DNA from 4 places in the Roseateles rivi genome. Region 2 is predicted to be linked to each of the others. Evidence: predicted binding sites of a transcription regulator. Region 2 holds the regulator's gene; each other region holds the start of a gene.
The links. Region 2 encodes sigma-54, which starts transcription at its own class of promoters, with help from an activator protein. Its sites were predicted from a motif close to TGGCANGNAANCTGCTTT; they were not measured.

Region 1 (7,254 bases), 280 kb from region 2:
TCGTAGGCGGCGCGCTGCGGCTCGGCCCCGCTCACACGCGCCAACTGGGCTTGCAAAATCAAGGCCGCACGGCTGTTGTCTTTGAGCGCGGCCAGCTGCGCCAAGCCCTGCTCGCCCTGACCGCGCGCCAGCGCCAGCTCGGCTTGCAAATGCCCCAGCAGGCGCTGCGCCGCCACTTCCAGGCGCGGCGGTGACAGCAGGGCCTGCGCGGCGCGCAGCGCAGACTCCGCCCGGTTGAAGTCACGCAGCTGGATGGACGCCAAGGCACTGGCGTAGCGTGCGGCCAATTGCTCGGTGAACTCGCTGCTGCGCGCGCCCGCATCCAGCCCTTGCAACGGACGCCACGCATCGACGCGCGGGTCCATGAGCACGCGCGCCCGCGCCGCCATGAGCGCGTGTTCAGCACTGGGCGTGGGCCGCTGCAAGCCTTGAGAGTTGGCGCGGGCACGGGCCTCGCCGATGCGCTCGGAGGTCAATGGGTGGGTGCGCAAATAGGGGTAGGCCCCCGAGTCCATGAGGTGGTAGGCCTGCTCCATGCGCTCAAACATGCTGGCCATGCCCGCAGGGTTGTAGCCCGCCTCGCCCATCACTTGGTAGCCCATGCGATCGGCCTCGCGCTCCATGTCACGCGAGAAGTTCAGCGACGACTGCACCGCAGCCGCCTGCGAGCCCACGATGGCGGCATTGGCCATGTCCACGCTGCCCGCACGCGCGGCCACCAGCACCCCTGCCAACATGCCCGCCAAGGCCAGCAGGCTGTTGCGGGAGTCTCCAATCATGCCGCGGGCGATATGCCGCTGGGTGATGTGCGAAAGCTCGTGCCCCAGCACCGAGGTCAACTCATCGCGCGTCTGCGTCACGGCCAGCAAGCCCAGGTGCACGCCCACATAGCCGCCGGGCATGGCGAAGGCGTTGACCGATTTGTCGCGCACCAGAAAAACTTCCCAGGCGAACTGGTCGCGCGTGTCCTCGCCGATATTGCCCATGCGCTTGGCGGCCTCCACCAGCGGGGTCCAGCTGCGCTGCACGTACTCCAGCAGCAGTGGGTCGTCGAGGTAGGCGGGGTCGGGGCGTATCTGCCGCATGGCCTGTTCGCCCAGACGCTTTTCGTAGCCGATGCCGACCTCGGCCGAGACCGAATCACCCAGCGCTGGCAGCGGCGGATTGGCCCTCAGCGGCGCAGCCATCTGCACCAGCGCCAAGGTCAAGGCCAGCGCGCGAAAGGGGCCTTGCTTCATCCACCGCAACATGTCTACCTCCAGCTCTTTTTACGCCCGGTCCTGCAGCCGATGCCAGGGCGGCTGGCTATCATCGCAGCTCCTGGCGCGCCCATATTGCTGGCCCGTAAATCTTCGAAAAGCTCCCCCGTCATGACGTCCCCCCTCACCCACTTTGACGCCCAAGGCCAAGCCCATATGGTGGACGTCTCCGCCAAGTCCGCCACCCACCGCAAGGCGCTGGCGCAGGGGCGTATTCGCATGCAGGCCGCCACGCTGGCGCTGATTGCCTCGGGCACGGCGAGCAAGGGCGATGTGCTGGGCGTGGCGCGCATTGCGGCCATTCAAGGGGCCAAGCGCTGCGCCGAGCTCATCCCGCTGTGCCACCCCCTGCCACTGACCCGGGTGAGTGTGGAGTTCGCTCTGGACGCCGAGGCTGTGGCCGTGGTGTGCACGGCGCAGGTGGAAACAGTCGGTGTGACCGGCGTTGAGATGGAGGCCCTCACCGCCGTGCAAGTGGGCCTGCTGACCATTTACGACATGTGCAAGGCCGCCGACAAAAGCATGGTGATGGGCCAGATTCGCGTGCTGGAAAAACACGGCGGCAAAAGCGGCGACTGGCAGGCCGCCGCCCTGCCCGCGGCGGGCGATTAACGCAGCTCTGTCCAGTCGTAATCGCGCGAAGGCAGCGCGCACTGGAAGGGCTCGGGCTGGCCCGGCTCCAAGTCCTCGCAGACCTGCAGCCAATCGTCACCCGCGCGGCTGCGGAACTCGCGCAGGCGCTGCACCACATAGCGCGCCTCATCGGTTTTGCCCACCGCATGCAGCGACTTGGCCCAGGCCATGAGCAGGCGCACATCGCTGAGGTGGTGCGCCGTCATGCGTGCGGCCTCCAAGGTTTTGGCCGAAGGCTGGGGCGAGGTGGCCGCCGCATAGTTGGCCTGCGCCGCAAAAAACCACGACTGCTGACCGCGCGCAATGCGCTCACTCAAAGACACCGAGCGGGCCGAAGGCTGGTAGATCTCCACCACGCGCTGGTAGTCCCACGCTGTGAGCAGCGCCCCCACACTCATGGCCACACCGGCCAGCAACATCCCGCGCGAGGGCAGCTCGGTCGGCCTCGATTCGCGCTGCGGCCCCGAGCCCAGCACCAAGCCCAGGGCGAAGACCGCAGGCAGCAGGAAGTAGGCGTACCACAGCGGATATTCCAGCAGGCTGTGCAGGCCAATCGTCAGCACCAGCATCAAGGCGCTGCGCAGCGCCAGCGCTTCGCGCAAAGTGGGCTGCTGCGCGCACTGGCGCACCGCCTGCCACAAGCCCCAACCCAAGAGGCCCAGGCACAGCAAACCCAGCGGCCAGCCCAACTCCACCAACCACTGCAAGGGCAGGTTGTGGGTGTGGTCGAAAAAGGCAATCGGACGGTCAGGGAATGGGGTCAGCGTCCAGGCCAGATTGAACTCGCCCCAGCCCACGCCCAGCCAGGGGTGAGCCTGCAGCAACGCCCAGGCATTGCGCAGAATCGCCACCCGCGAGGGCGAGCCCGCCCCTTCCGCCAAGCGGGACTCCGCCCCCAAAGTCAACCCCTGCTGCGCCGACCACCAGGACATGCCCCACCACGCCAGCGCCAGCAAGAGCGGCGAAAGCACCAGCAGCAAGCGCACGCGGCCCGAGAGCAAGCGGCGGTCCAAGCCCCCCCAGACAGCCAGCATCAACACCCCCAACACGCCGGTGCGTGAGGCGCTCAACACCATGGCCAGCATCAGCAGGCCCATCAGCGCCCAGGCCGCCAGCGCCGCCAAGCGCGCCGAACCCTGCAGCCAGCGCTGCAAAGCACCGCTTTGCCACAGCGCGGCCAAAGCCACCGCGGCCCACATCAAAATGCTGGCCAAATGGTTGGGCTGGCGGATATTGCCCACGGCCCGCCCCACCAGGCCTGAGCGCGCAATCAGCACGCCATCCGCCCAATCGGGCGCAAACACCTGCACCAGTGCCACCAAGGCGCTGCACAGGCCCAGAGCCAGCACGGCGGCAGCAAAGGCCTCCCACACGGCCAAGCGCTGCGCCGCAGGCACACCGCACGCCGCGCGAAACACCACCAGCGCCGCACCCAGCATGCCCAGCTGACCCAGGGCGATGGACAGCGGCTGGCTGCGCCACAGCGGTGCCAGGGCGGCCGCCAGCAGCAAGAGGCTCAAGCACAGCTCGACCGCACCCCAGCGTGGCCGCTGCCGCTCCTGCGTGGCCAGAGCGCACACCAGCAAGCCCCAGCCCCACAGGGCCAGCAATTGGTTGTAGAGCGTGGCCGAGGGCGTGTGGTTCACCGCCAGCAAGGGCGCGAGCACCACCCCAAACAACAAGCCCCCCAGCAAGAGGGGCGCAGGAGGTCGGTGAACATCAGCGGGCAAAGCGGGGGCAATCACGGCAGGCAAATCCTCTGGGCAACGCTCAAAGCGGGGCGCGCTGCCGCGCTGTGAACGGGCCTGCGCCGCAGTCCGCAGGCCAAGCGGCGCGGACACAAAACGGGCATTCTAGGCGGCGCCTCAGCCGCACACCGGTGCGCGGCTCAGCGGCACTCGGCAGGGCGCAAGGTCAGCTCCAAGGTGCCGCCTTTGCAGCTCCAGGCCACCCGGCCCGCCTCAATTCCATCAGGCTCCAGCACCAGGGTTTTACCCTCGTCCACCAGATGGGTGTAGGTCACGGTGATGAGCCCCCTGGCCCCAACCTCAATGCTGCTGACTGCCGCACTTTGAAATTCACCCGGGGCCGCCAAGCCCGCCGCCGTGTTGGAGTCGGGAAAAGCGTTGTTCGAGGAGAAATACTCTGTCACCGCCAGCTTGGCTCCGGTGGCCATGCCCAGGCCATCGGCCACGCGCGCGCGGCGGGTGTGCGTCTGGTAGGTGGGCAGGGCCACCGCCGCCAGAATGCCCACCACGGCGACGACCACCATCAGTTCGATCAAGGTCCATCCGCGCAGATCGGGTTTCAACATGGGCACCGGATTGATGTGGTTGAACATACCAGCGCCACAGCTTGTCACGAAGGCAACGACGCGAAAACGGGAAAAGCCCGCCGAATTCGGGCGGGCTTTGGCCAGATGCTGGCTCAACGCAAGCGCATCGCCTCAGACCTTATTGAGGACGGCTGCCGCGGCACTCAGCGGGGCGATACTTTTCCAGCAGATCGCCCTGGGTGCAATCCCAGCCAATTTTGTTACCGCTTTCGTCGAAAGAGGGACGCAACTCAATCGTGCTGCCGCTGTTGCCATCAGTGACGCGGCTGTTAAAGGTGATGGTGATCACGCCTTCCGAACCGATCTGAATGTCTTCCACACCTTGGCCAGTGATAGGGTCACTGCCCAGGCCAGCCACATCATTGCTCTCGGGCCAGACGTTGTTGGAAGCCTTGTATTCCGACACGGCCAACTTGGCGGCAGAAGCCAAGCTCAAGCCTTCAGCCACACGGGCACGGCGGGTGTAGTCCTGATAGGCCGGCAGGGCCACAGCGGCGAGGATGCCGACGATGGCCACCACGATCATCAGTTCGATCAGGGTGAAGCCCTTTTGGGCGCTTTTGATGGCACGGTTCATTGCAGTTCTCCGGAAGTGAGGAGTTGGGGGACGTCGTTGCGGACATCCTTACTACTGCAGATGGCGTGCCAGGGGCCAGGTGCTAAGCGTTCGTGACGCTGTTCACACTCCAGCCCCTTGCAGGCGACACATCTGGTCGCCTGCGCCCGTCACGTGTGACCAGAATGGTCAGGGGGTGACGGGGTTGGGGAGGTGGGCGCTAGGCCCACCTGTTCACATTAGGAGCCAGCAACAGCGGCGCGGCACTCGGAGGGGCGGAATTTGGCGTCCAAAGTGCCACCCGTGCAGCTCCAAGTGATCTTGCCACCTGCCGCGTCAGTTGGAGTCGTAGGTGTCAGCAGGAGGGTTTGATCGTTAACCACTTTGTCGTTGAACTTGATCGCAATAACACCATTGGTGACAGTCACGCTCTGCACGCCGTTGCCAGTGATTTGGGCTGCCGCCGCCAAACCAGCAGCTGCATTGTCTGCAGGCAAGGCCGCATTGGATGAGTAGTACTCCGTCACCGCCAGCTTGGCCGCACTGGCCAGGCCCAGACCTTCGGTGACGCGGGCGCGCTTGGTGTAGTCCTGGTAAGCAGGCACTGCCACGGCAGCCAAGATACCGACGATAGCCACCACGATCATGAGTTCGATCAGGGTGAAGCCTTGTTGCACGCGTTTTTTCATGGGTTGCTCCCTAAAACACAGGTTGAGGAGCACTGTGTGACGCAATGCACATGCCACATGCATTTCTAGCAGTTAACCCCTCATTTGAGGGGTAATTTATCACTTGAATGAGGGGGTGCGACGCGCTGTGTCAGGTGGGGTGACGGGATTGGTCACCCCGCATTCGCGGGGGTCGAAATCTGTCAGTCGAGCTGGAACACCTGGCCGCCGTGCAGAGCGCGGGGGACCAGCGGGTGGAGTTGGGCGCTCAGGGCGCCCATGACTTTGGGCTCGATGCCGGGTTTGATGTGGGTGATGTAGAGCGGCAGCTCGAGGGGCAGCCAGTCTTGCAACTCGGTGCGCAGCTGGCGGGGGCACAGGTGCAGGGCGCGGTCGGCGAGTTCGAATTCGTCGTCGTCAAAGGCGCACTCCACCACCAGGTGAGACAGCGGCAGCTGGCGCAGGCGGTGCCACAGCGCGGGGTTGGGGCCGGTGTCGCCGCTGTAGGCCCACCAGCGCCCAGCGGGCCCTTGCACGGCAAAGCCGCAGGCGGGCACGGTGTGGCGGGCGGGCAGCACTTCAATGCGGCGCGCGCCAAATGCCAGCACCTGCCCGATATGGCAGGGGTGCAGGCTCAGCACGGGGTGTTCGGCGCTGGGCAGGCGGGTGAAGTCGGGCCAGAGCACGCCGTTGAAGAGGTGGCGGCGCAGCGCTGCGAGGGTGGGCTCCAGCGCATGAACTTGGATAGGGGGGCGCCCGGCCAGGGTGCGCTGGCGCAGCACGGTGTCGGCCAGGAGCGGCAGGCCCAGGATGTGGTCGATGTGCGAGTGACTCAGCAGCACATGGTCGATGCGCAGCAGCGCTTCGATGCCAAGGGTGCCCACGCCGGAGCCCGCGTCCAGCAGTACGTCGTCGTCGAGCAGGAATGCCGTGGTGTCGTGGCCCGCAGCCAGTGACCCTGCGCAGCCCAAAGCAGTAATGTTCATTGTGGGCACAGCTGGCCCCACCAACTGAGGCCGTGGAGCGCACTGTATAGCCCGCACCAGGCTCAGCCCAGTGGCGCAATTGGCACGCTGCGCCACCGCCACAGGGGCAGCGCTTGCCAAACCCAGGCCGCGTGATGTGGTGCACGCAGCACCTGGCATGCCAGGGCCGCGCGGCGCGCGGGGTCAGTGGTGCAGGAATTGCATCTGCGTGCCAGCGAGTTCGATCACATCGCCGTGGCGCAGGGCGGTGGATTCGCTGGTGAGGGCTTGCCCGTTGACGCTGGGGCGCATATGCCCTTCAACGTGGGCAAACACATAGCCGCTGGGGCGTTTGGTGATGGAGGCCACCTGCACGCCGGGTTTGCCCACGGTGGTGACGACTTTGCTGAGCACCACCTCACGGCCTGCAGCCGGGCCGTTGAGCACTTTGATGGCAGCGGCTTGGCCGGGCATCATGCCCGGGCCCAGGGCGCCGAACTCGGAGGCCGCACCAAAGCCCGAGCGCATGGCGCCGCTGCCGGTGGCAGCACCGCTGCGCAGCACCTGGGTGCGCTCGTACTCGCTGGTGTCTTCGCCCAGATACTTGATCTTGTACTTGCCCACCTCGATCACATCGGCATGGTTCAAGAGCTGCTTTTTGATGGCTTTGCCGTTGATGTAGGTGCCGTTGGTGGAGTTGAGGTCTTCAATGAACACATCGCTGCCCACCATTTGCAGCACGGCGTGTTCGCCGCTGATGGCCAGGTTGTCAATGACGACATCGTTGTACGGCCGACGCCCCAGGGTGGTCTTGTCTTTGGTGAGTTGGATCTCTTTA
Region 2 (7,254 bases):
GCAGGGGGCGGTGGTGGGTGGCGGCTTTACCCAACACTTCGATGCGCTCACCGTAGGGTGGGTTGAGCATGAGGGTGCCGCCCAGGCCTTCGGGCAGGGTGGGTGCCGGGCGCTCCAGGGCGTCACCGCCGTTGAATTGCACGGCGTGGGCCACGCCAGCGCGGGCGGCGTTGCGCTGGGCGAAGTCGACCATGCGGAAGCTCACGTCGCTGCCGTAGATGGGCACGCGCGGGGGGTGTTCGGCCGCGCGGGCTTCGGCTTTGAGTTGCTGCCAGCGTGGCAGCAGGGCGGCGAAGGGGCGCAGGCGCTCGAAGGCGAAGCGGCGCAGTTGGCCGGGCGCGATGTTGCAGGCGATTTGCGCGGCCTCAATGGCGATGGTGCCGCTGCCGCAGCAGGGGTCGACCAGGGCGCCGCCAGCTTCGGGGGTGCCGCGCCAACCAGCGGCGGCGAGCATGGCCGCGGCCAGGGTTTCTTTGAGGGGGGCGTCGCCTTTGTCCTCGCGCCAGCCGCGTTTGAAGAGGGGCTCGCCCGAGCTGTCGACGTAGAGGGTGGCGTACTCGGGGCCCAGGTGCAGTTGCAGGGGCAGGTCGGGGTGACGCGTGTCGACGCTGGGGCGCTCGCCAGTGGCTTCGCGCAGCACATCGCACACGGCGTCTTTGATGCGCAGGGTGGCGAAGTTGAGGCTGCGCAGGGGCGAGCGCTGGGCGGTGGTGTCCACGCGCAGGGTGTGGCGCGGGGTGATCCAGCGGTTCCAGTCGGTGCGCCGCGCCAGGGCGTAGAGGTCGTCTTCGTGGCGGTAGGGCGCGCTGTCGAGTTCGATGAGCACGCGCTGGGCCAGGCGGCTGTGCAGGTTCAGGCGCAGCACGGCTTCGGCATGGCCCTCCACGGCCACGCCGCCGCGCTGGGTTTGGCGGCGCAGGTCGGGGCAGATGCGCTGCACCTCCTCATCCAGCCAGGGCTCGACGCCTGCGGCGCAGGGCAGAAAGAGGTAGAGCACTTCGCTCGCTTCGGGGTGGGGCACGTTCATCCCCAGATTGTCTCAGCCTCGGCTGGGTTCCAGTGGTAGACCAGGCGCTCAAAGTCCGGCAGCGGCACGGGCCGCGCAAAGCGGTAGCCCTGGAAGGCGTGGCAGCCCATGCGCCCGAGCAGGGCGTGTTGGGCGTCGGTTTCCACGCCCTCGGCGATGACGTCCAGGCCCAGGCTGTTGCCCATCTGGATGACGGCGTGGGCGATGGCGCGGGCATTCGCCTCCGTGAGCAGGTCGCGCACAAAGCTTTGGTCGATTTTGAGCTGCGCCAGCGGCAGGCGCTTGAGGTAGGCCAGCGAGGAGTAGCCGGTGCCGAAGTCGTCCAGCGAGAAGCGCAGGCCCAGCGCACGCAGCTGCTCCATGAGCGCGATGACGGCTTCGACGTCCTCGATGACCGCGCTTTCGGTGATCTCCAGCTTGAGGCTGTGCGCGGGCACGCTGCTGCGCTGCAGCAGGTCGATCAGGTGGTCGGCAAAGCCTTTTTGGCGGAACTGCCGCACGCTGAGGTTGACCGCCAGCGACAGCGGCGCGAGCAAAGGGTCCGTGGCCCAGCGCCCCAGCAGCTCGCAGGTTTGGCGCAGCACCCACTGGCCCAGGGGTTCGATGAGGCCGGTCTGCTCGGCCAGGGGGATGAACACGGCAGGGGAGATCCAGCCGCGCGTGGGGTGGCGCCAGCGCAGCAGCAGCTCGCCGCCGATGAGCTGGCCCGAGCGCCCCACCTGCGCCTGGCAGTGCAGCTCCAGCTCCCCGGCTTGCAGGGCACTGCGCAGGTCCAGCTCCAGGGCGATGCGTTCGGCCATTTCGGCCTGCACGCGCGGGTCGAAGAAGCAAATGCGATTGCGGCCCTGGGATTTGGCCTGGTACATGGCGTGGTCGGCGGCTTTGAGCAAATCCTCAGGGTTGGCCACTGGGCTGCCGCCCCACAGCACGATGCCAATGCTGGGCGTGCTGTGGTGCAAGTAGCCGTCGAGCTGGTAGGGCTGGCCCAGCACGTGCAAGAGCTTTTCAGCGGCCACCTCGGCGGCCACTTCAACACTGCGCGCACCGGGCTCGGTGCTGCTGCCAAGGTCTTGCAACACCACCACGAATTCGTCGCCACCCCAGCGCGCCACGGTGTCATCGGCGCGCAGCACGCGCTGGATGCGCTGGGCCACCTCTTTGAGCATGAGGTCGCCCATGCTGTGGCCCTTGTTGTCGTTCAGAACTTTGAAGTGGTCCAGGTCGATGAACAGCAGCGCACCGCTGCGCGAGTGGCGCCGCGCCGAAACCAGGGCATGCTGCAGCCGGTCCATGAGCAGGCGGCGATTGGGCAGCTCGGTGAGGGCGTCGTAAAAGGCCAGGCGCTCGATTTCGGCTTCGACCTGCTTGCGCTCGGTGATGTCGCGCGTCAGGCCCACAAACAGCGGTTGGCCTTCACGCTCGATTTGCGACAGCCCCAGCGTCATGGGAAAGACCGTGCCATCTTTGCGCAGACCCGAAACATCGCGGTTTTGCCCAATCACACGCGCCACGCCGTGGCTGAAGTAGTTGGCGATGTATTGCTTGTGGTGCTGGCTGTCGGGCAGCGGCATGAGCACATTGACATTGCGCCCCAGCAGCTCTTCCATCGGGTAGCCGAACATGCGGCAAGCGGCGGGGTTGATGGATTCGATCACCCCGCTGGCATCGGTGGTGATCACACCGTCGAGCATGTGGTCCAAGATGGCTTGGGTGTGGCTGGCTTGGTCGCGCAGCTGCTGCTCGGTCTGGCGCGCTTGGGTGATGTCCAGCAGCGTGGCCACGATGCGCAGCGCCCGGCCCTGCCCGTCCCAGGCGGTGGCCCGGCCTTTGGCGTGAATCCACACCACCTGCCCGCTGCTGTGCTGCATGCGGAACTGCTGCGACCAGCCCGAAGCGTCGGTGTGCGCAATTTGCTGCTGCAGCGCCTCGTTCACGCTGAGCTGGTCGCGCTCCTCCACATGTTGCAGCCACTGGCGCAGCGGCACGGCCTCGGGCGTGGGCGGGCAGCCCAGCATGTGCCAGCAGCGCGCGTCGCTGTGCAGCAAATCGGTGGACACATGCCAGTCCCACAGCCCCAGGGCCGCACCGTCCAGCGCCAGCGCGGTGCGCTGGGCGGCCTCGCGTTCGGCCTCGAACTGGCGCTGGCGCATGGCCACCAGCTGCAGGCGCCGCCGCTGCCACAGCCCCAAGCCGGAGAGCGCCATCAAAGTAATGGCCCCGCCCGTGAGCAAGGCCAGCATGACTTGGCGCCGCCAGGGCGCCTCCACATCGGCCACCGAGCGCCCCACGGCCACCACCAGGTGTTTGTTCAGCACAAAGCCCTCGGGCTTGATGGTGCGCACGCCCACCAGACGCTCGTCGTCGCTGAGCACCGACTTCATGTGCTGCAGGCTGCTGAGTTCGCCCTCGCGGACATGCCGGGCCAGGATGGACCCGGCCGTGGCCCGCATGTTTTTGCCCACCCAATCGGGTCGCTCGGGCAGGACGCCAAAGAGCAGGCCGTCCTCATGCGCCATGGCCACCCATTGGTTGGCCGAGGGCTGGGCCATGCCCATGACGAGCTGGAAATACTCCGGCTCCAGCGTCGCCGCCACCACCCCGCTGAAGATGCCGCGATGGTTGAAGGCGGCCCGCGACAGCGTCACCGTGTAGACCCCCATCGCGCTCTCGTAGGGCTCTGAGAGGTAGAGCTGGTTCATGGCCGGCGTGTTCGAGGGCAGGCGAAAGTAGTCGCGCTGGCTCACATCACGGTGAAGCATTTCCGGGAATGAGCTCGCCACCACCACCCCCTGCGGGCTCACCAGTGTCATGCCACGCACCCCGGGAATGGAGCGCGCCAGCGTGCTCAGCAGTTCACTGCCACGCTGCGTGCGGGTGGCCTCGCCCCAGGCGGCGCTTTGCAACATCACGGTCTTGAGCGCGGTGTGTGCCGACACCAGTTGCTGACCCAGCACGTTGTCCAAGGCCTCCACCTGGGCTTGCAGCTTGTCGCTTTCGGTGCGCAACAACACGTCCCGCTCATGGTGCAGCCACAGCGAGGCCACCGCCCAGCACAGCCCCAGCACAGCGCCGGTACCTAGCCAGTGGCGGCGGGTATCCCTTCTGAAACTTTGGGTGGTCAGCTCGGGCATGCAAGAGCACGTGAAAAGGTACAGACGAGGGCAAGCGTCCAAAAGCGCCCGCCATGGTGCGCGGATTCGCCCGCGCGCATTCCGTAAATTTATGGGGGATTTTGAGGCCTACCGGGGGAATAGGCTATTGATTTCTTCCGAGCACTCGAGTAGGAAAATCTCAGCGCCTTAGCGCGCTTTGCGTTGCGCGGCGGGTGCGATGCGCAGCGCCTCTCGGTACTTGGCCACCGTGCGGCGGGCCACTTGGATGCCTTGCTCTTCCAGCATCTGGGCCAGCTGGTTGTCCGACAGCGGCTTGGCCGCGTCCTCCGCCGCCACAAACTGCTTGATGAGCGCACGCACCGCCGTGCTGGAGGCGGAGCCCCCGGTCTCGGTGCTGAGGCCGCTGCCGAAAAAGTACTTCAGCTCGAAAGTGCCCCAGGGCGTGGCCATGTATTTGGCCGTGGTGACGCGCGAGATGGTGGACTCGTGCAACTCCAGCTCGTCGGCGATTTCGCGCAGCACCAGCGGCTTCATGGCCAGCTCGCCGTGGGTGAAGAAGCCGCGCTGGCGCCGCACAATGGCCTGGCTCACGCGCAGGATGGTGTCAAAGCGCTGCTGCACGTTTTTGATGAACCAGCGCGCCTCCTGCAGCTGGCCGCCAAGCGGCGTCTGGCTCAGACCGCGCGCGGCGCGCAGCGCCTCGGCGTAGAGTTGGTTGATGCGCAGGCGCGGCATCACATCGGGGTTGAGCTGCACGTCCAGACCGCGCCCGGTTTTGCGCACGATGACATCGGGCACCACGGCGCTGGCCTCGGTGCGGCCAAAACGCCGCGCCGGGTGTGGCTCCAGCGTGGCGATGAGGGCCGCGGCCTCGCGCAGCGCTTCTTCGTCCGCGCCGGTGAGCAAGGCCAGGCGGCGCCAGTCGCGCCGGCCCAGCAGGCCCAAGTCCTGCTGGCACACGCGCAGCGCCAGCTGCTGCTGCGGGCTGGGGCTTTGGCGCTGCAGCTGCAATTGCAGGCATTGCGCCAGGTCGCGCGCGCCCACGCCGGTGGGGTCCATGCTGTGCAGCAGGGCCAGGGCCAGGCGCAGCGCGTCGTGCACGGCCTCGCGCTCTTCCTCGCTGCTGTCGGGGCTGGCAAAGCTCTCGGCCAACTCTTCCAGCGAGTCTTCCAAAAAGCCGTCTTCGTTGAGAGATTCGATCAGCGCCAGCAAGGCCGCGCGGTCCATGGCGCCCAGCTGCATGCCCGCCATTTGCTCGCGCAAATGGTCTTGCAGCGTGACGACGCCGGCGTCGCGCTCCTGCGCGCCGTCCTCACCCTCGCCACCCAGGCCTTCGCCGCGCAGCGAAGGCAGCTCGCGGATGCCGTCGAAATCGTCGTGCTCGGTGCCGTTTTCCCAGTCGTCACGCTCGGTGCCGCCAAAGTCCTCGGCCTTGAGCTCGCCGTTGGCCTCGCCCTCATGCGCGGCGTCGCCGCCTTCAGCGCTGGGTTCGTGCACGCGCTCAGAGGCCGGAGCGGCGAGGGGGGTGCTGCCTTCGGCGCGCTCGTCGCCCTCGCTGTCGGGCTCCAGCAGCGGGTTGCTGGCCAGCATCTGCTCCACCTCCTGCTGCAGCTCCAGCGTGGAGAGCTGCAGCAGCCGTATGGACTGCTGCAGCTGCGGCGTCAGCGCCAGGTTCTGCGAAAGGCGTACCTGCAGGGTGGGTCTCATGGCGGGCCCTGCAGGCGCTTACATGCGGAAGTTCTCGCCCAGGTACACGCGGCGCACATCGGGGTTGTCGACGATGTCGGCGGGGGCGCCTTCAGCCAGAACGGCCCCTTCGCTGATGATGTAGGCACGGTCGCAAATACCCAATGTCTCTCGCACGTTGTGGTCGGTGATGAGCACGCCAATGCCGCGCTCTCGGAGGAAATGAATGATGCGCTGGATCTCTAAAACAGCTATGGGGTCAACCCCGGCAAAGGGCTCGTCCAGCAGGATGAAACGCGGCTGAGTGGCCAGGGCGCGTGCAATTTCCACACGGCGGCGCTCGCCACCGGAGAGCGCCGGGGCCGGGCTGTCGCGCAGCCGCTCGATGGAGAGCTCGTGCAGCAGGCGGTCGAGTTCGGCGTCCACGCGGGCTTTGGGCCAGGGCTTGCCCTTGTCGTCCACCTGCAGCTCCAGCACCGCGCGCACGTTTTCGGCCACGGTGAGCTTGCGAAAAATCGACGCCTCCTGCGGCAGATAGCTCAGCCCCATGCGCGCGCGCTCATGGATGGGCAGGCGCTGCACGGGTTTGCCGTCGATGTGGATGCTGCCCGCATCGGCCCGCACCAGGCCGACGATCATGTAGAAGCTGGTGGTCTTGCCCGCGCCGTTGGGACCCAGCAGGCCCACCACCTCGCCGCTGCGCAGGTCCACGTGCACGTTCTTGACGACCTTGCGCACGCCATAGCTTTTCTGCAGGCCCTCGGCCTGCAGCCGGCTGCCACCATCCACGCCGGGTGCACTCATGGTGTGCGGCCTGGGTTGATCTGGCGCGCGGGCTGCAGCTGCAAGGCCTCGCTGGCCGCCGCATCCGGTGCCGAGGCCCCACGCGGCATGACCATGCCGCGGATGCGCCCGCCGGGGTTGGGCGCGCTGGCGCCGGGGTTAACGTCCAGCACCTCGGTGCGGGCGTTGAAGCTGATCTGCGCGCCGCTGAAGGCGCTGGTGATCACGCTGCCGCGCCGTGTCTGGATTTCGGCATTGCCGATGAGGCGAACCATGTCGCTGCGCTCGTCGTACTCGATGCGGTCGGCCCGGCCGTGAATGACCTCGCCGGGCTGGTCGCGGTCTTGCTGGAAGGTCACCTGCTGACCCACCGCACCATGCGCCTGCGCCCGCTGGTAGCCCTGCGCATCGGCCTGCAGCGTCAGGCGCTCGGCGCGCAGCAGCATGGAGCCCTTGGTGAGCACCACATTGCCGCTGAGCTCCATGGCTTGGCGCGCGCCTTCGTAGCGGCCCTGCTTGAGGGCTTCGAAAATCAGCGGCTTGTCGCGGTCTTCCTTGGCGGCGTGGGCGGCCGAGCACAGGCTCAGAGCGGCCACGGCCGCCACGAGCGCGCGCCAGGGCAGGGCGGTGAGTGGGTTTACAGCC
Region 3 (7,254 bases), on a different contig from region 2:
TCCGGCCATAGGCATGCACCTTGGTTCCGGCCGGCACGCTGACAGTCAGTTGCTTGCTGGCGTCGATTTTGAACGCCACCTTCTCAATGAGAAGGTTCAAGATGCGGCCGCTGCCACCCTGCTCAAGGATAGAAAGCGCCATCGGCGCAAACACTTCAGCGGCTGGAGACCCAGTGACACTGATTGAAAAGCCAATCGTCTGCAGGCTTGGGATCTCGATGCCATCTTTGAGAGCCGCAAGTCGATGGACCGAATCGTTGATGAAAATCGAATCCGACGTCATCGACAGGTAGTCCGTGGTCGCAGTGGTGCTCAGAGGCTGCTTTGCCGGGCTTTGCAGGTTGGTAACCAAATTCTTCAGCTCCACATCGCCCGATTTGATCAGGATATGGGCTTCCGCTGCCAAGTTTCCAGCCAATTCACTGAGATTCACAGCAGTGATGTTTTTCGAACTGATGAGCGGTACGGTTGCAATGGCGTTCACCAGCGTTTGGGTGTCAACCGTACCAGATGGGGCGATCAGTTGACCAGAATTCGGCTTAGCCAAATTCTTTGCAATGCCAGAAATAATATCGCTGTAGGCCGTACGGTATTTGAGCTGGGAGGCCGGATCTTCGCCGTATGTCAGGGAGGTTGCAGCTCCTACCAGGCGGTCCACCACCTGCTGAAGAGCCAAAGTCCGCTTGCGCAGGTCCTGGTTTGCCCCATCGGCGATGTCAATTTGAGTAACATCAACTGAAGAGGGCAAACCCAGGGCAGCAGCCAAAGCCTCTTTCGACATGCCTGTACCCACCAGCATGGTCGTGGCAGGGGTCATCACAGCGCTGCCAGCAGGTGTTTTCAGCACGCCACGGAATTCATGGCCGGTGTCCGTATCGATGCCGCCAAAGCCGACGACGCTTCCCGAGCAGCCGCCAACCAGGGTATACGCCCCATTGCTCGCAGTGATTGTGCGTTCCTCACCGGAATCTGCATGCCCGTTGTCATTCGCGTCACAAAAGACAGTTGCACCCTGCACATACCCGTCAATCATCTTGCCGGAAACCGCCTTTGGCTTGACCGGCTCTTCGGCTGGGCTTGCGCCACCTCCACAGGCCGACAGCGCCGCAAGAGACGCGCAGAAAATCAGAGACAGGGTGAACTTATCGAATGACTTCATATTCAACTACTTCTAAACTATTAATCTCGCGCTTAATCGCAAGCTCCAAATCATCAACACATCACCGGCGCGCGCAAATACCCCTCAGGCAACACAAAAGAGTGCCCCTACCATATTTGGCCCGCATTAAAATGTGGCGAATTTTTGAAGTTTACATCAATGTTGATGACACCCCATGTCAATGCACATTAACACGGATATAAATTTATGAATTTATAGATATTTTGTCCATGACCGTCGACCCCATGGGCGCGCGCAAATAGCGGACTCCAAGGGAATCATGCATCCGACAATTTGAAATTAAACAAATCGGGCCAAACTCAACCCCGCACGGAATTGAGCCGATTTATGCAGCATTTACGGGGTAATGGCGCCGCAGTTTGAGACCATTGACGCCACGCCGCCCAAGCATTCACACCACCGCGCAGCCCTTGCACGAAGTCATGCAAAACCGCATCATGGCGAAATTGCTGGCCTCCAGGTCGCTGACTTCGATGTCCTAGTGATATCGGGCCTCCGGCGCTGCAAGCAGACTGACCACAGCCAGGGAGTCCAACTCCAGCACAGCCCCTAGCGGAGCATGCCCTGCAGCGCGTGAATAAGTCACACCATTCTAGGGTTGGCAGTCATCATCGCTACGTATGAAAAATTTGGCCTAAATTCAGATTTTTATATCGACAACGCCTAGCGCCACAGCCCACAAATTCTGCCCCTGGGTGAAACCCACCCTTCAAGCCTTCCTCGACACCGCATCACTACGAAACACCAGCGGCTGGGTTTCGCGCTGTTGGGGGGCTTGGCGCACGAGGCGGACCACGTCTTCGTGCTGGGGCGAGCGGCTGCAGACGGGGTCGGTGGCGGCGGGGTTGCCGGTGAGGGCGAAGGCTTGGCAGCGGCAGCCGCCGAAGTCTTTGTGGCGCTCTTCGCAGCCTTGGCAGGGGGGCCGCATCCAGGCCTCGCCGCGGTAGGCGTTGAAGGCAGGGCTGTCGTACCAGATGTCGCGCAGCGGGGTGTGGCGCACATCGGGCAGGGTGAGGCCGGGCAGTTCGCCGGCGTTGTGGCAGGGCATGGCGCGGCCGTCGGGGGCGATGCTGAGGAACACGGAGCCCCAGCCGTTCATGCAGGCTTTGGGGCGCTGTTCGAAGTAGTCGGGCACGACAAAGAGCAGGCGGCAGCGCTGGCCGATGCGGGCGCGGTAGTCATTGACCACGGCTTCGGCCTGGCGCAGTTGTTCGGCCGTGGGCATGAGTTGGGCGCGGTTGTGCAGGGCCCAGCCGTAGTACTGGGTGTTGGCCAGCTCCAGGTACTCGGCGCCCAGCTCCAGGGCCATGTCGATGATTTGCGCCACGTGCGGCAGGTTGTGGCGGTGCAGCACACAGTTCATCACCATGGGCCAGCCTTGGGCTTTGATGATGGCGGCGACGCGGCGCTTGAGGTCGAAGGTGCGGGTGTGGCTCAGGAAGTCGTTCATCTCCCGCGTGGAGTCTTGGAAGGAGAGCTGCACGTGGTCCAGGCCCGCGCGATGGAGTGCGGCGGCGCGCGCTTCGGTGAGGCCCACGCCGGAGGTGAGCAGGTTGGTGTAGTAGCCCAGGCGGTGGGCTTGGGCGACGAGGTCTTCGAGGTCCTCGCGCAGCAGGGGTTCACCGCCGGAGAAACCCAGCTGCGCGGCACCGAGCTCGCGCGCCTGGCGCAGCACGTCCACCCACTGCGCGGTGCTGAGCTCTTCGCGCCGCTGGGCGTAGCGCAGGGGGTTGTAGCAAAAAGCGCAGTGCAGCGGGCAGCGGTAGGTCAGCTCGGCCAGCAGCCACAACGGGGGGCCGGGGCGCGGTGGGCGCGGGGCCTCACTCAAACCAGCCACGCCGCCACCCCTCGCCCAGCAGGGCGCGCACATCGGGCTCGATGCCACTGCAGTCGTACTCAGACTCCAGCTCGGCCACCAGGGCGCTGATGCTGCGGCTGCCGTCGCAGCGGCGCACGATTTCGGCGGCGCTGGGGTTGAGCTGCACCATGCCTTCGGGGTAGAGCAGCACCCAGCTTTGCTGGGCGGGTTCGTATTGCAGGCGGAACAACCGACTCAGGCGCGGCCGGTTGGGCAAGGTGTCGGGGCTGCGGGGGGCAGTGGTCGTGGGGGGGGTGGTCGTGCTCATGGGCGGCAGGCCTTTTCAATGGCGTCGAGCATGCTCCAGAGGATGTCCAGCTTGAAGCGCAAGATCTCCAGCGCACGTTGCTGCTGGGCGGCGGTGGTGAAGTGCGTCAGCGTGACGCGCAAACCATGCTCCACATCGCGCGAGGCCAGCGGGATGCGGCTGCGGAAGTACTGCAGGCCTTCGGCCTCGATCCAGGGGTAGTGCAGCGGCCAGCTGGCCAGGCGGTCTTTGTGGATTTGCGGCGCGAACATCTCGGTCAGCGAGGAACACACCGCCTCCTGCCAAGGTGCCTGGCGCGCGAAGTTGAGATAGGCATCGCAGGCAAAGCGCACGCCGGGCACGACGTGGCGCAGCGACTGCAGCTCCTGGCGCGACAGGCCCACGGCCTCGGCCAGGCGTGTCCAGGCCTCGATGCCACCGGCCTCCGAGCCGCTGTAGTCGCCACTACCGTCGTGGTCCAAGATGCGCTGCACCCACAGCCGACGGTCCTCGCGATCAGGCATATTGGCCATGATGGCGGCGTCTTTGCGCGGGATGCACAGCTGGTAGTAAAAGCGGTTGGCCACCCAGCAGCGGATTTCTTCGGGCCGGCAATGCCCGGCGTTGAGCCGCACATTGAAGGGGTGGTGGATGTGATAGCCCGCGCCTTGGGCACGCAGCTGCGCCTCGAACTGCACCGCGCTCCAAGCCTCTGGGGTTGCCAGGTTCACAGCACGATCTCCAGTCCGTCGTAGGCCAGTGCCACGCCGGCGGCGCGCAGCTCGGCGTGCTCGGCCGAATCTTCACGCAGCACGGGGTTGCTGTTGTTGATGTGGATGAGCCACTTGCCGGTACTGGGGGGCAGTTGGCGCAGCCAGTGCAGCATGCCCTCAGCACCACTCTGCGGCAAATGCCCCATCTCAGCGGCGCGTTTTCCCGATAGACCGAGATCGATCATCTCGGTCTCACTCCAAAACGTACCGTCTACCAGCACCGTGTCGGCCCATTGCATGGCAGCCCACACGGGCGCGTCGATGCGGCCCAGGCCGGGGGCGTAGAAGAGCTTGCGGCCAGTTTGTGGGTTGTGGATCTTGAGCCCCACCGTATCGCCCCGGCGCGGGCGGCCACGGTAGGGCGAAAACGGTGGCGGCTGGCTGTGCAGGGGCAGGGCCTGCACTTGCAGCGGGCCCAGAAATGGGGCGTCGATGGCGCCACCATCCAGCGGCAACGCGCGCGGCGCCAGGCCGCCGTAGTGCCCCAGCAGGCGCGGCAGGCCCAGGCCCTGCTCCAGGTCGCCCAGCACCTCGGGCGTGGCATAGAGCGGCAGCGGCGTGGCGCGCTCGCGCAACATCAAGAGCCCGGCGGTGTGGTCGATTTGCGCGTCGATCAAAAGCACGGCGGCCACGCCGCTGTCGCGCAGCGCGCGCGCCGGTTGCAGCGCAGGCGTCTGGCGGATTTGCTGCAGCACCTCGGGCGAGGCATTGATGAGCAGCCAGTCTTGCCCATCTGCACTCAAGGCCACGGAGGACTGCGTGCGCGGCGCGGCGCGCAGGCCCCCAGCGCGCAGGCCCGCGCAGTTGGGGCAATTGCAATTCCACTGCGGGAAGCCGCCCCCGGCGGCAGACCCCAGCACTTTGAAAACCGCCATAGCCCCCACCTCTGTTTCAGCGGCACAACGACGCCAAAGCAGGCCCGCCCGCGCGGACTGCACAAACGCAGCCTGCGCGGGCGGGCCTGTGTCGGCGGCGCAGCACGGGCCGGGCCAGGCCCAGCACGGCTGGCCGCAAGGCCTCACGCATCAGCGATTGGCGATGTACATCGTGATTTCAAAACCGAAGCGCAGGTCAATGAAGCTGGGGGTCGTCCATGCCATGGTGGGGTCTCCTCGATGTCGTCGACGGGGTGCTGGCACAGTGTGCGCGCGGCTCAACGCGCCGCGTGGGACACCGCTTGCACGGTGACACACCAGCAGCAAGGGTGGTGCAAAACCCGTGCCACGTTGGAGCACTGCCCGCCCCGCCCTTGGCATGCCCTCACGCACCGCACCGCTGGCGTCAGCGCTTGTGCCAAACGGGTGTGCCAGCTGTTCCGATATGGAACACAGCGCACCGGCGTCAGGACAGCAAGCCCGGTGGCAGGCGGTCTTTTTTGCGATAGATGGTGTTGCGTGAGACGCCCAGCAGCCGGGCCGCTTGCGAGACATTGCCGTGGCACTGGCGCAGCGCCTCGACCATGGCCTGCAGCGCCACGTCCTGCAGCCGCGCGCCGGCTGCCGCCTCGCGTGCGGGCTCGGCAGAGGCGGTCTGCTGCGGCGCGGCGCTGGCGTCGGGGTCTTGCAGCTCATCGAAAAAGTCGTCGGGCAGGTGTTCAATGTCAATGCAGGGGCCCGCCCCGGCCATCACCACGGCGGTGCGCAGCAGGTTGTGCAGCTGGCGCACATTGCCCGGCCAGCGGCAGCGGTGAAACAGCGCCAGCACCTGCGGGCTCAGGCGCAGCGGCGTGCCGCCGCTACAGAGCTTGGTGAGAATTTTGTGCACCACCACGTCGAAGTCAGTGCGCTCGCGCAGTGCGGGCAGGCGCACCACCAAGCCGTTGAGGCGGTAGTACAGGTCTTCGCGAAACAGGCCTTGGGCCATGAGTGGTTTGAGATTTTTGTTGGTGGCACACACCAACGCCACGTCCACCTCGTACTCCTTGCTCGATCCCAACGGGGTGACACGCCGCTCCTGCAGCACGCGCAGCAGCCGCGCCTGGAGTTGGATGAGCATGTCGCCGATCTCGTCCAAAAACAAAGTGCCCCCATGGGCTTGCTGGATGCGTCCTGGCGCGCCACGGCGACGCGCGCCGGTGAAAGCGCCTTCCTCGTAGCCAAAGAGTTCGGACTCGATCAGGGTCTCGGGGATGGAGGCGCAGTTGATGGACACAAAGGGCCGCGCCGCACGTGGCGAGTCGTTGTGAATGGCCTGGGCCAGCAGGTCTTTGCCAGTGCCGGTCTCGCCCAGAATCATCACCGGAATGTCGCTGCCCTGCACGCGCTGGAGCTTTTGCAGCACGGCCGCGAGCTGCGGGTCGCCGGTGTTGAGGTAGCGCAGCCGCGACAGCGCCGGGCGCGCCTGCGCCATGGCCGCAGCCGGGGGCGCAGCGCCTGCAGACGCACCCGGCGCCGCCCAGCCCTGCACCAGCGATTTGGCCGGGCGCACGCGCACCTGCGCCACCACTGTCACGCCGTTGTGCAGGCACAGGCTCAGGGGCTGACCGGCAGCTTGGCGCAAGCCGTCGTGCAACTGCGAGACCGACAACCCAAACAGCGAAGCAAAGGTGTGCGCCCGCAAGGCACTGTTGGAGAGCCCCAGCTGGAACTGCGCGCTGCGGTTGGCACAGAGAAAACGTCCATCCGGCGTGAAGGCCGCAATGCCCTCCATGAGCGTGCCCAAAAACTCAGCGCGGGCATGAAAGTACAGGCGCATCGAGTCTTGCGTGGCATGGGCAAAGAGGCGGTTTTCAATCATCTGCGCAGACATGCGCACCAGGGCCATGGTGTGCTGGTGGTAGCTGCGCTCGTCGCCCGTCACGTCCAAGGCTCCCACCACCTTGCCATAGGGGTCCAAGATGGGCGTACACGAACAGGTCAGAAACTGGTTGGCATGCAAGTAGTGGTCACGCCCATGCACCACCACGGCGCGCTCCTCGGCCAAGGCCGTGCCCACGGCATTGGTGCCTTTGCTGCGCTCAGACCAATCCACCCCAGGCATGAGAGCCACCTTGGTGGCGCGCTCCAGAAAGTCCGCGTCGCCCAGCGAGTGCAGGATGAGCCCGCTGCGCGAGGTCAACAGCACCATGCTGTGGGTGTTGGCGATTTGCTCGTGCAAGGTTTCCATCACCGGGCTGGCGTGTTGGTAGAGCAGGCGGTTTTCCTCGCGCACGGTCGCGAGCCATCCCGGCGCCAGCGGGGCAAAGTCGGGGCGCTCA
Region 4 (7,254 bases), on a different contig from region 2:
GGCAAGCGCCGGTGGGGCGCTATATCGCCGACTTTGTGTGCTTCCAGGCCCGGCTCATCGTGGAACTCGACGGCGCGCACCACCACGACCAGCAAGAGCACGACGCCTCACGAGACGCATGGCTGCGCTCACAGGGTTTTGAAATCTTGCGCGTCTGGAACAGCCAATGGCTGAGCCAGCGTGAAGCGGTGTTGGGGCTGATTTGGGCAGCATTGCGGGAGAGGAGCCCTCTCCCCTGACCCCTCTCCCACGAGGGGAGAGGGGAATGGCATGCCATGCCATGCCACCACTCAAGCCCCTCTCCCTCCTGGGAGAGGGGTTGGGGAGAGGGCCTCTCCCCTCAGCCCAACGCCCCCAAGGCTGCAAACTCCTCTGCACTGAACACCCGCGAGCGCGTGTGGAAGGCTTTGCCAGTGCCACCTTCGAGCGAGAAGCTGCCGCCTTGGCCCTCGATCACGTCCACGATGAGCTGGGTGTGGGCCCAGGTTTGGTAGAGCGAGCGGCTGATGTAGAAGGGGCAGCCACCGATCTCGCCCAGCAGCACGTCGCCCGGGCCCATGGTGATTTCGCCGGGCAGCAGGCAATTGGCGGCGCTGTTGTCGCAGCAGCCGCCGGACTGGTGGAACATCAGCGCGGGGCCGTGTTGAGCCTTGAGCTCGTCCACCAGCACCAGCGCGGCAGGGGTGGCCAGCACGCGCGGTGGGGGTGGGGTGGTCGCAGGGGTGGTCATGCGGGTGAGCTCCTTGGGTCAAATGGCCCCGGGGCGGCGGCTCAGGCCGCCGTCATGGCGCCGTGGAAGATGGCTTCGATATCGGCCTGCGTGGCGCGGCGTGGGTTGGTCAAGCCGCAGGCGTCTTTGAGGGCGTTGCTGGCCAGCAGCGGGATGTCGGCGGCCTTCACGCCCAGTTCGGCAAGGCCCTTGGGAATGCCGATGTCCAGCGCCAGCTGGCGAATGGCGCTCAGGCACGCCTTGGCGCCAGCCTCGGCGTCCAGCCCCTGCACGTCCACGCCCATGGCCTGCGCCACGTCGCGCAGCCGTGCGGCGGAGGTGGGCAGGTTGAAGGCCTGCACATGAGGCAGCAGCAAGGCGTTGCACACGCCGTGGGGCAGGTCGTAGAAGCCGCCGAGCTGGTGGGCCATGGCGTGCACATAGCCCAGCGAGGCGTTGTTGAAGGCCATGCCCGCAAGGAATTGGGCATAGGCCATGTGTTCGCGGGCGGACAGGTTGTCGCCGTGGTTCACAGCGGTGCGCAGGTGGCTGGCAATCAGGGCCACGGCCTTGAGCGCGCAGGCGTCGGTGATGGGGGTGGCGGCGGTGGAGACATAGGCCTCCACGGCGTGGGTGAGGGCGTCCATGCCGGTGGCAGCGGTCAGGCCCTTGGGCTTGGCCAGCATCAGCTCGGGGTCGTTGACCGACAAGATGGGCGTGACGTTGCGGTCCACGATGGCCATCTTGATGTGGCGTGTTTCGTCCGTGATGATGCAAAAGCGCGTCATCTCGCTGGCCGTGCCTGCGGTGGTGTTGATGGCCACCAGCGGCAGCTGGGGCTTGCTGGAGCGGTCCACGCCTTCGTAGTCGCAGATGTCGCCGCCGTTGGTGGCGCACAGCGCAATGCCCTTGGCGCAGTCGTGCGGCGAGCCCCCGCCCAGCGAGATCACAAAGTCACAGCGCTTGGCCTGCAGCAGTGCCAGCCCGGCGCGCACATTGCCTGCCGTGGGGTTGGGCTGGGTGCCGTCAAACACCACGGCGTCGATGTCCTTCTCGGCCAGCAGCGCTTCAATGCGCGCGGCCACGCCCAGCTGGTTGAGCACGCTGTCGGTGACGATCAAGGCGCGCTTGAAGCCATAGCCCTTGAGGGCGTTCATGGCGTCTTGCAAACAGCCTGCGCCCATGACGTTGACGCTGGGCATGAAGAAACTGCTGACCATGGTGAAGCTCCGTGAATGTCTGTGTGGTGAGAGCAGCGGCGCTGCTGCCAAAAATCCTAGGCCCACAAGGGGGCGCGGCAGTGCACGCCGCGCTCTCAACACTTGATACTCATCAGAAGAAGCCCAACTTGGCCTCGCTATAGCTCACCAGCAGGTTTTTGGTCTGCTGGTAGTGGTCCAGCATCATCTTGTGGGTCTCGCGCCCGATGCCCGACTCCTTGTAGCCGCCAAAGGCCGCGTGCGCAGGGTAGGCGTGGTAGCAATTGGTCCACACCCGCCCGGCCTTGATGGCGCGGCCCATGCGGTAGGCCACGTTGCCGTTGCGGCTCCACACGCCCGCACCCAGGCCGTAGAGCGTGTCGTTGGCAATCTGCAGCGCCTGCGCTTCGTCTTTGAAGGTGGTCACGGCCAGCACCGGGCCGAAGATTTCCTCCTGAAAGATGCGCATCTTGTTGTGGCCTTTGAAGACCGTGGGCTGGATGTAGTAGCCGCTGGCGAGCTCGCCACCGAGCTGCGCGCGCTGCCCGCCGGCCAGCACCTCAGCGCCTTCTTGGCGCCCGAGCTCCAGGTAGCTGCTGATCTTGGTCATCTGCTCCTGCGAGGCCTGCGCGCCCATCATGGTGTCAGTGTCCAGCGGGTTGCCTTGCTTGATGTCGGCAATGCGCTTGAGCGCGCGGCTCATGAACTGGTCGTAGATGGACTCATGAATGATGGCGCGCGACGGGCAGGTGCACACCTCGCCCTGGTTGAAGGCAAACAGCACCAGGCCTTCGATGGCTTTGTCCAGAAAGCCATCGTCGCGGTCCATCACGTCGGGGAAGAAGACGTTGGGCGACTTGCCGCCCAGCTCCAGCGTGGCGGGAATGAGGTTGTTGGCCGCGGCCTGCGCAATCAAGCGCCCGGTGCTGGTCGAGCCCGTGAACGCAATCTTGGCAATGCGCTTGGAGGTGGCCAGCGGCATGCCCGCCTCGCGCCCAAAGCCGTTGACCACATTCAGCACACCTGGCGGCAGCAAGTCAGCAATCAGCTCCACCAGCACCAGCAGGCTGATGGGCGTGCTCTCGGCGGGCTTGAGCACCACGCAGTTGCCCGCACCCAGCGCCGGTGCGAGCTTCCAGGCCGCCATGAGGATGGGGAAGTTCCAGGGAATGATCTGCCCCACCACGCCCAGCGGCTCGTGGATGTGGTAGGCCATGGTGTGCTCGTCGATCTCGCTCAACGCGCCTTCTTGAGCGCGCACGCAGCCCGCGAAATAGCGGAAGTGGTCCACCGCCAGCGGAATGTCGGCATTGAGCGTTTCGCGGATGGGCTTGCCGTTGTCGACAGTCTCGGCATAGGCCAGCTTTTCGGTGTTGCGCTCGATGCGATCGGCAATCTGCAGCAGGATGTTGGCGCGGTGCGCCGGGCTGGTTTTGCCCCAGGCATCGGCCGCGGCGTGCGCGGCGTCCAGCGCGCGCTCGACGTCCTCAGCGCTGGAGCGTGCCGCTCGCGTGTAGGCCTTGCCGGTGATGGGCGTCACGACGTCGAAATACTGTTCCTTGACCGGTGCCACAAAGCGCCCGCCAATGAAGTTGTCGTACTGGGGCTTGAAGCTCAGAGGGGCGCCAGCGGCGCCAGGCAGTGCATACAGCATGTGAGTCTCCTTGAGTGGTGCCAAACCCGCGCCATGCGGGCCAAACACATTGCACTCACAAACCGTGCCAACACCAGCGGGCCAGCCCCGGGCTGTTGCGCTGTCCCATAACGCGACGGTGACAGCGCCACCCCTGCGCCGAAACGGCGCAATCGCGCCCCTGCTCTTGGAACCGTGCAGCCTTTGGCACCGTGCCAGCTTGCACAATGCGGCACAGGACCCCGAACACACCCCGCAGAAGCTAGGACAAACTGATGAGCCCCTGCCCCATGCCGCTTGACCCACGCAGCACCGCCGTGCTGGTGGTGGATGTTCAACAAGCCCTGTGCCGTGGCGGGTGCTATGAGGTGTTTGAGGCAGCGGCGCTGGTGGCGCGCATCAACACGCTCACCCAAGTCGCGCGCGCCGCGGGCGTGCCCGTGGTGCTGGTGCAGCACGAAGCTGTGAGCGGCCCCATGCGGCGCGGCGAGCCGGGCTGGGAATTGGCCTCAGACCTCAGCGTGCAGCCCAGCGATTGGCGGCTCCACAAAGCCGCCAGCGACTGTTTCCAGCACACCGATCTGGAGCAAAGCCTGCGCGCCGCGGGGGTGCGCCAGCTGGTGGTGTGCGGCATTCAAAGCGATTTCTGCGTGGACTCCACCGTGCGCCGCGCCCTGGCTTTGGGCTACGAGGTCTGCCTGGTGCAAGACGGCCACTCCACGCTGGACAACGGCGTGCTCAGCGCCGCACAAATCAGCGCCCACCACAACGCCACGCTCTGCGAACTCAGCAGCTATGGCCCACGCGCGCGCCTGGTGGCGGCCGAGGCCCTGAGGTTTGCCGCGGCCTGAGCCTGCGGCGCAGGGTTAGCGCCGCAGCCCACGCAGGGCCCACAAAAAGGCCTTGCCAAAGCAGGGGGCGCTGGCGTCGAGTTCATGCATGCGGCGCAGGGTCTGGATGTCGAAGGCGGGGCTCCAGAGCTGGCGCAGCAGGGCCTCGTCATAGCCCAGACCACCGCCGGTGGAGCCGCTGTCCTGGGCCTGCGCGTCGCTCAGGCCACTGCCGCCCTCTGGGGCGAAGCAAACCAAAGACAACAGTCCGCCCGGGCGCAGCACCCGCGCGATCAGGTCGATATAGGGCTGGCGCTGCGCGGGCAGCAGGTGGTGGAAACAGCCGGAGTCGCACACCAGCTCAAAGCCCGCGCTGGGCAGTTCGGTGTTGAACACATCTGCTTGGCGCAGCGTCAGCCCACCGCTGGTCAAGCCCTGTGCCGCCTCGGCCGTGAGTTCGCGAGCCCAGGCAATGGCAGAGGCCGAGTAGTCCAGCGCCAGCACCTCGTAGCCCTGGCGTGCCAAGAACAGGGCATTGCGCCCATTGCCGCAGCCGATGTCCAAGGCCCGGGCGCCCCCGGCAGTGCTGCCCGCTGGGACCCAGTCCACCAGGTTTTCGTCCGGAACGGGCCGGAAAAACGGCACCGGGCGCTGGCGGTCTTGGTAGAAGGACTGCCAGCGTTCAATCGGTTCGGACATGGGTGGGGTGCTGGTGGGGTGTCAGCTCTTGCGCAGGCCGCCCCAGGCTTGAGGCGCGGCGTGCTCGATGCCGGCCAGTTGCAGCACGCGTTCCACGGTGTCGTCCACCATGGCCTGGATGCTGCTGGGGTGGTGATAGAAGGCCGGCAGGGGCGGGAAGATGATGCCGCCCATCTCGGTCACGGCCGTCATATTGCGCAGGTGCGCCAGGTTGAAGGGAGTCTCGCGCACCATCAGGATGAGGCGGCGGCGCTCTTTGAGCGTGACGTCGGCGGCGCGGGTCAGCAGGTTGTCGCCCAGGCCGTGGGCAATGGCGGCCAGCGTCCGCATGGAGCAGGGGGCCACCACCATGGCGGCCGTGGCAAAGCTGCCGCTGGCCACGCAGGCGCCTACGTCACCGGGGGCGTGGGCGTGGTCGGCCTCGGCCTCGAGCTGCTCGCGCGTGAGGCCCAGTTCGTGGTGGGCGTTGAGCACGCCCGCGGGCGTGAGCACCAGGTGGGTTTGCAGGCCCAGCGCACGTGCGCGGCGCAGCAGGCTCAGCCCATAGGCCGCACCGGTGGCGCCGGTGATGCCCACCACCAGACGTGTGGGCGCGGTGTGCATCAGCCTTGCGTCAGCAGCTGTTGCAGCTCGCCGCTCTCGTACATCTCCATCATGATGTCGGAGCCGCCGACGAATTCACCGTTGATGTAGAGCTGCGGGATGGTGGGCCAGTTGGCGTATTCCTTGATGCCCTGGCGCACGGCTTCGTCTTCCAGCACGTTGAAGGTTTTGACTTCGGTGGCGCCAGCGGCTTTGAGCACCTGGATGGCGCGGCCCGAGAAGCCGCACATGGGGAATTGGGCGGTGCCCTTCATGAACAGCATCACGCGGTTGCCTTTGACCAATTCGTCGATGCGTTGCTGGGTGTCGCTCATGGGTGTGTCCTCGTGGTTTCAATGCCGGCGTCGCCGGCCTGCAATGAGGACGCATTATCCGGCAGCCCTCAAGGCCCCAGTGCGGCACAGGACACTGTCGCGCGCCGCTTCAGTAGCTGTAACTCAGCCCCAGCTGCACCACGGGCCAAAAGCTCAGGGTGTTGGGGTCGCCCAGCGTGCGCGCATTGGCGCCCAGGCGCGGGGTGAGGGGGGCGGCCAAGCCCAAGTCGGCACTGAAGCCCCAGCCGCCGCGCAGTGCAAAGCCGCTATAGCCCACGCCCAGATAGCTCAGCTGGCTGCTGGGCTCGGCCTGCACACCCGGCACGGGCGAGCTCAAGCTGCGCAGCGAGGCAGAGGCAAACGGCGCCCACTGCGTGTGCGCGCCCAGTGCCAGCCCGGCGCTGCTGTAGCTCTGCGAAGCCGGACCCAGCATCAGCCCGCCTGTGGCGCGCAGGCCGCCGCCGGTGCGTTGGCCCAGGCCCGAGGGGGTGAGGTAGTAGTCGCCCAGCAGGTTGACGCTGCTGGTGCTGCTGCGTTGTGCGGCGCTGCTTGGGGTGTTTTGGCTCAGCTGCAGGCGCAGCTGCCAGGGGGAGAGGGTGTCGGCTGGCACCTGCAGGCCCTGGGCCTGGACGGGCTGGCTCACCAGGTACAAAAGCCCACCCACAAGGCTGGCGCACAGGGCCCAGCGCAGGCGTTGCAGACGGTGGTCAGGCTTGGCAAGGCGGGTGGCAGCGGGCATGGCGGACCTCCAAAGCGTGGGTGGCGGCTTTCAGGGAAATCTCCCCTGGGTCTGAACCATGCTACGCCCCGACTTTGCGCTTGGATAGCCTTTGGTGAGGGAAGGAGTGGGGCTATTTGCTGCGCTTGTGACGCTTGCCTCAGCCCGGCCAGCGCCCGCCGCTGCAGCGGTCGGTTCCCGCCAAATCCTGCCGGGTTTGCACCTGTTCAAAACCCCGCAGGCGTAGCAATTCAGCCACGGCCGGGCCTTGGTCGTAGCCGTGCTCCAGCAGCAGCCAGGCGCCGGGCAGCAGGTGCGCGGGTGCTTGCTGCACCAGCGTGCGCAGATCGGCCAGCCCGTCCCCTTCGGGGGTGAGGGCCTGGCGCGGTTCGTGGCGCAGCGCGGCCAGGTGGGGGTCGTCGCCGCGGATATAGGGCGGGTTGGAGACCGCCAGCTGCAGGCGCAGCGCGGCGGGCAGGGCGCCCCACCAGCTGCCGGGGTGGGTGTGCAGCGGCAGGCCCAGCGCCTGCGCATTGCTCTGGGCCACGG

Region 1: the regulator sigma-54 is predicted to act here: its motif matches at 4,858-4,875, upstream of ACG0Z6_RS04350 (pilin).
Region 3: the regulator sigma-54 is predicted to act here: its motif matches at 5,265-5,282, upstream of pqqA (pyrroloquinoline quinone precursor peptide PqqA).
Region 4: the regulator sigma-54 is predicted to act here: its motif matches at 3,615-3,632, upstream of exaC (acetaldehyde dehydrogenase ExaC).

The regions. Positions count from the first base shown of each region.
Region 1 covers NZ_JBIGHZ010000002.1:56,078-63,331, forward strand. Annotated here, with positions in the region: gene ACG0Z6_RS04330 (M48 family metalloprotease) at 1-1,250, opposite strand, end outside; gene moaC (cyclic pyranopterin monophosphate synthase MoaC) at 1,371-1,871, shown strand; gene ACG0Z6_RS04340 (PglL family O-oligosaccharyltransferase) at 1,868-3,637, opposite strand; gene ACG0Z6_RS04345 (pilin) at 3,781-4,206, opposite strand; gene ACG0Z6_RS04350 (pilin) at 4,346-4,804, opposite strand; gene ACG0Z6_RS04355 (pilin) at 5,023-5,472, opposite strand; gene ACG0Z6_RS04360 (MBL fold metallo-hydrolase) at 5,655-6,437, opposite strand; gene ACG0Z6_RS04365 (FHA domain-containing protein) at 6,621-7,254, opposite strand, start outside.
Region 2 covers NZ_JBIGHZ010000002.1:340,192-347,445, forward strand. Annotated here, with positions in the region: gene ACG0Z6_RS05575 (THUMP domain-containing class I SAM-dependent RNA methyltransferase) at 1-1,027, opposite strand, end outside; gene ACG0Z6_RS05580 (bifunctional diguanylate cyclase/phosphodiesterase) at 1,024-4,158, opposite strand; gene ACG0Z6_RS05585 (RNA polymerase factor sigma-54) at 4,327-5,847, opposite strand; gene lptB (LPS export ABC transporter ATP-binding protein) at 5,866-6,630, opposite strand; gene lptA (lipopolysaccharide transport periplasmic protein LptA) at 6,627-7,254, opposite strand, start outside.
Region 3 covers NZ_JBIGHZ010000001.1:464,566-471,819, reverse strand. Annotated here, with positions in the region: gene ACG0Z6_RS02175 (hypothetical protein) at 1-1,159, opposite strand, end outside; gene pqqE (pyrroloquinoline quinone biosynthesis protein PqqE) at 1,890-3,050, opposite strand; gene pqqD (pyrroloquinoline quinone biosynthesis peptide chaperone PqqD) at 3,001-3,306, opposite strand; gene pqqC (pyrroloquinoline-quinone synthase PqqC) at 3,303-4,016, opposite strand; gene pqqB (pyrroloquinoline quinone biosynthesis protein PqqB) at 4,013-4,933, opposite strand; gene pqqA (pyrroloquinoline quinone precursor peptide PqqA) at 5,084-5,158, opposite strand; gene ACG0Z6_RS02145 (sigma-54-dependent Fis family transcriptional regulator) at 5,400-7,254, opposite strand, start outside.
Region 4 covers NZ_JBIGHZ010000001.1:482,975-490,228, forward strand. Annotated here, with positions in the region: gene ACG0Z6_RS02235 (endonuclease domain-containing protein) at 1-239, shown strand, start outside; gene ACG0Z6_RS02240 (DUF779 domain-containing protein) at 341-730, opposite strand; gene yiaY (L-threonine dehydrogenase) at 772-1,929, opposite strand; gene exaC (acetaldehyde dehydrogenase ExaC) at 2,042-3,562, opposite strand; gene ACG0Z6_RS02255 (cysteine hydrolase family protein) at 3,817-4,392, shown strand; gene ACG0Z6_RS02260 (class I SAM-dependent methyltransferase) at 4,408-5,070, opposite strand; gene ACG0Z6_RS02265 (UbiX family flavin prenyltransferase) at 5,092-5,673, opposite strand; gene grxD (Grx4 family monothiol glutaredoxin) at 5,673-5,987, opposite strand; gene ACG0Z6_RS02275 (hypothetical protein) at 6,097-6,726, opposite strand; gene prmC (peptide chain release factor N(5)-glutamine methyltransferase) at 6,866-7,254, opposite strand, start outside.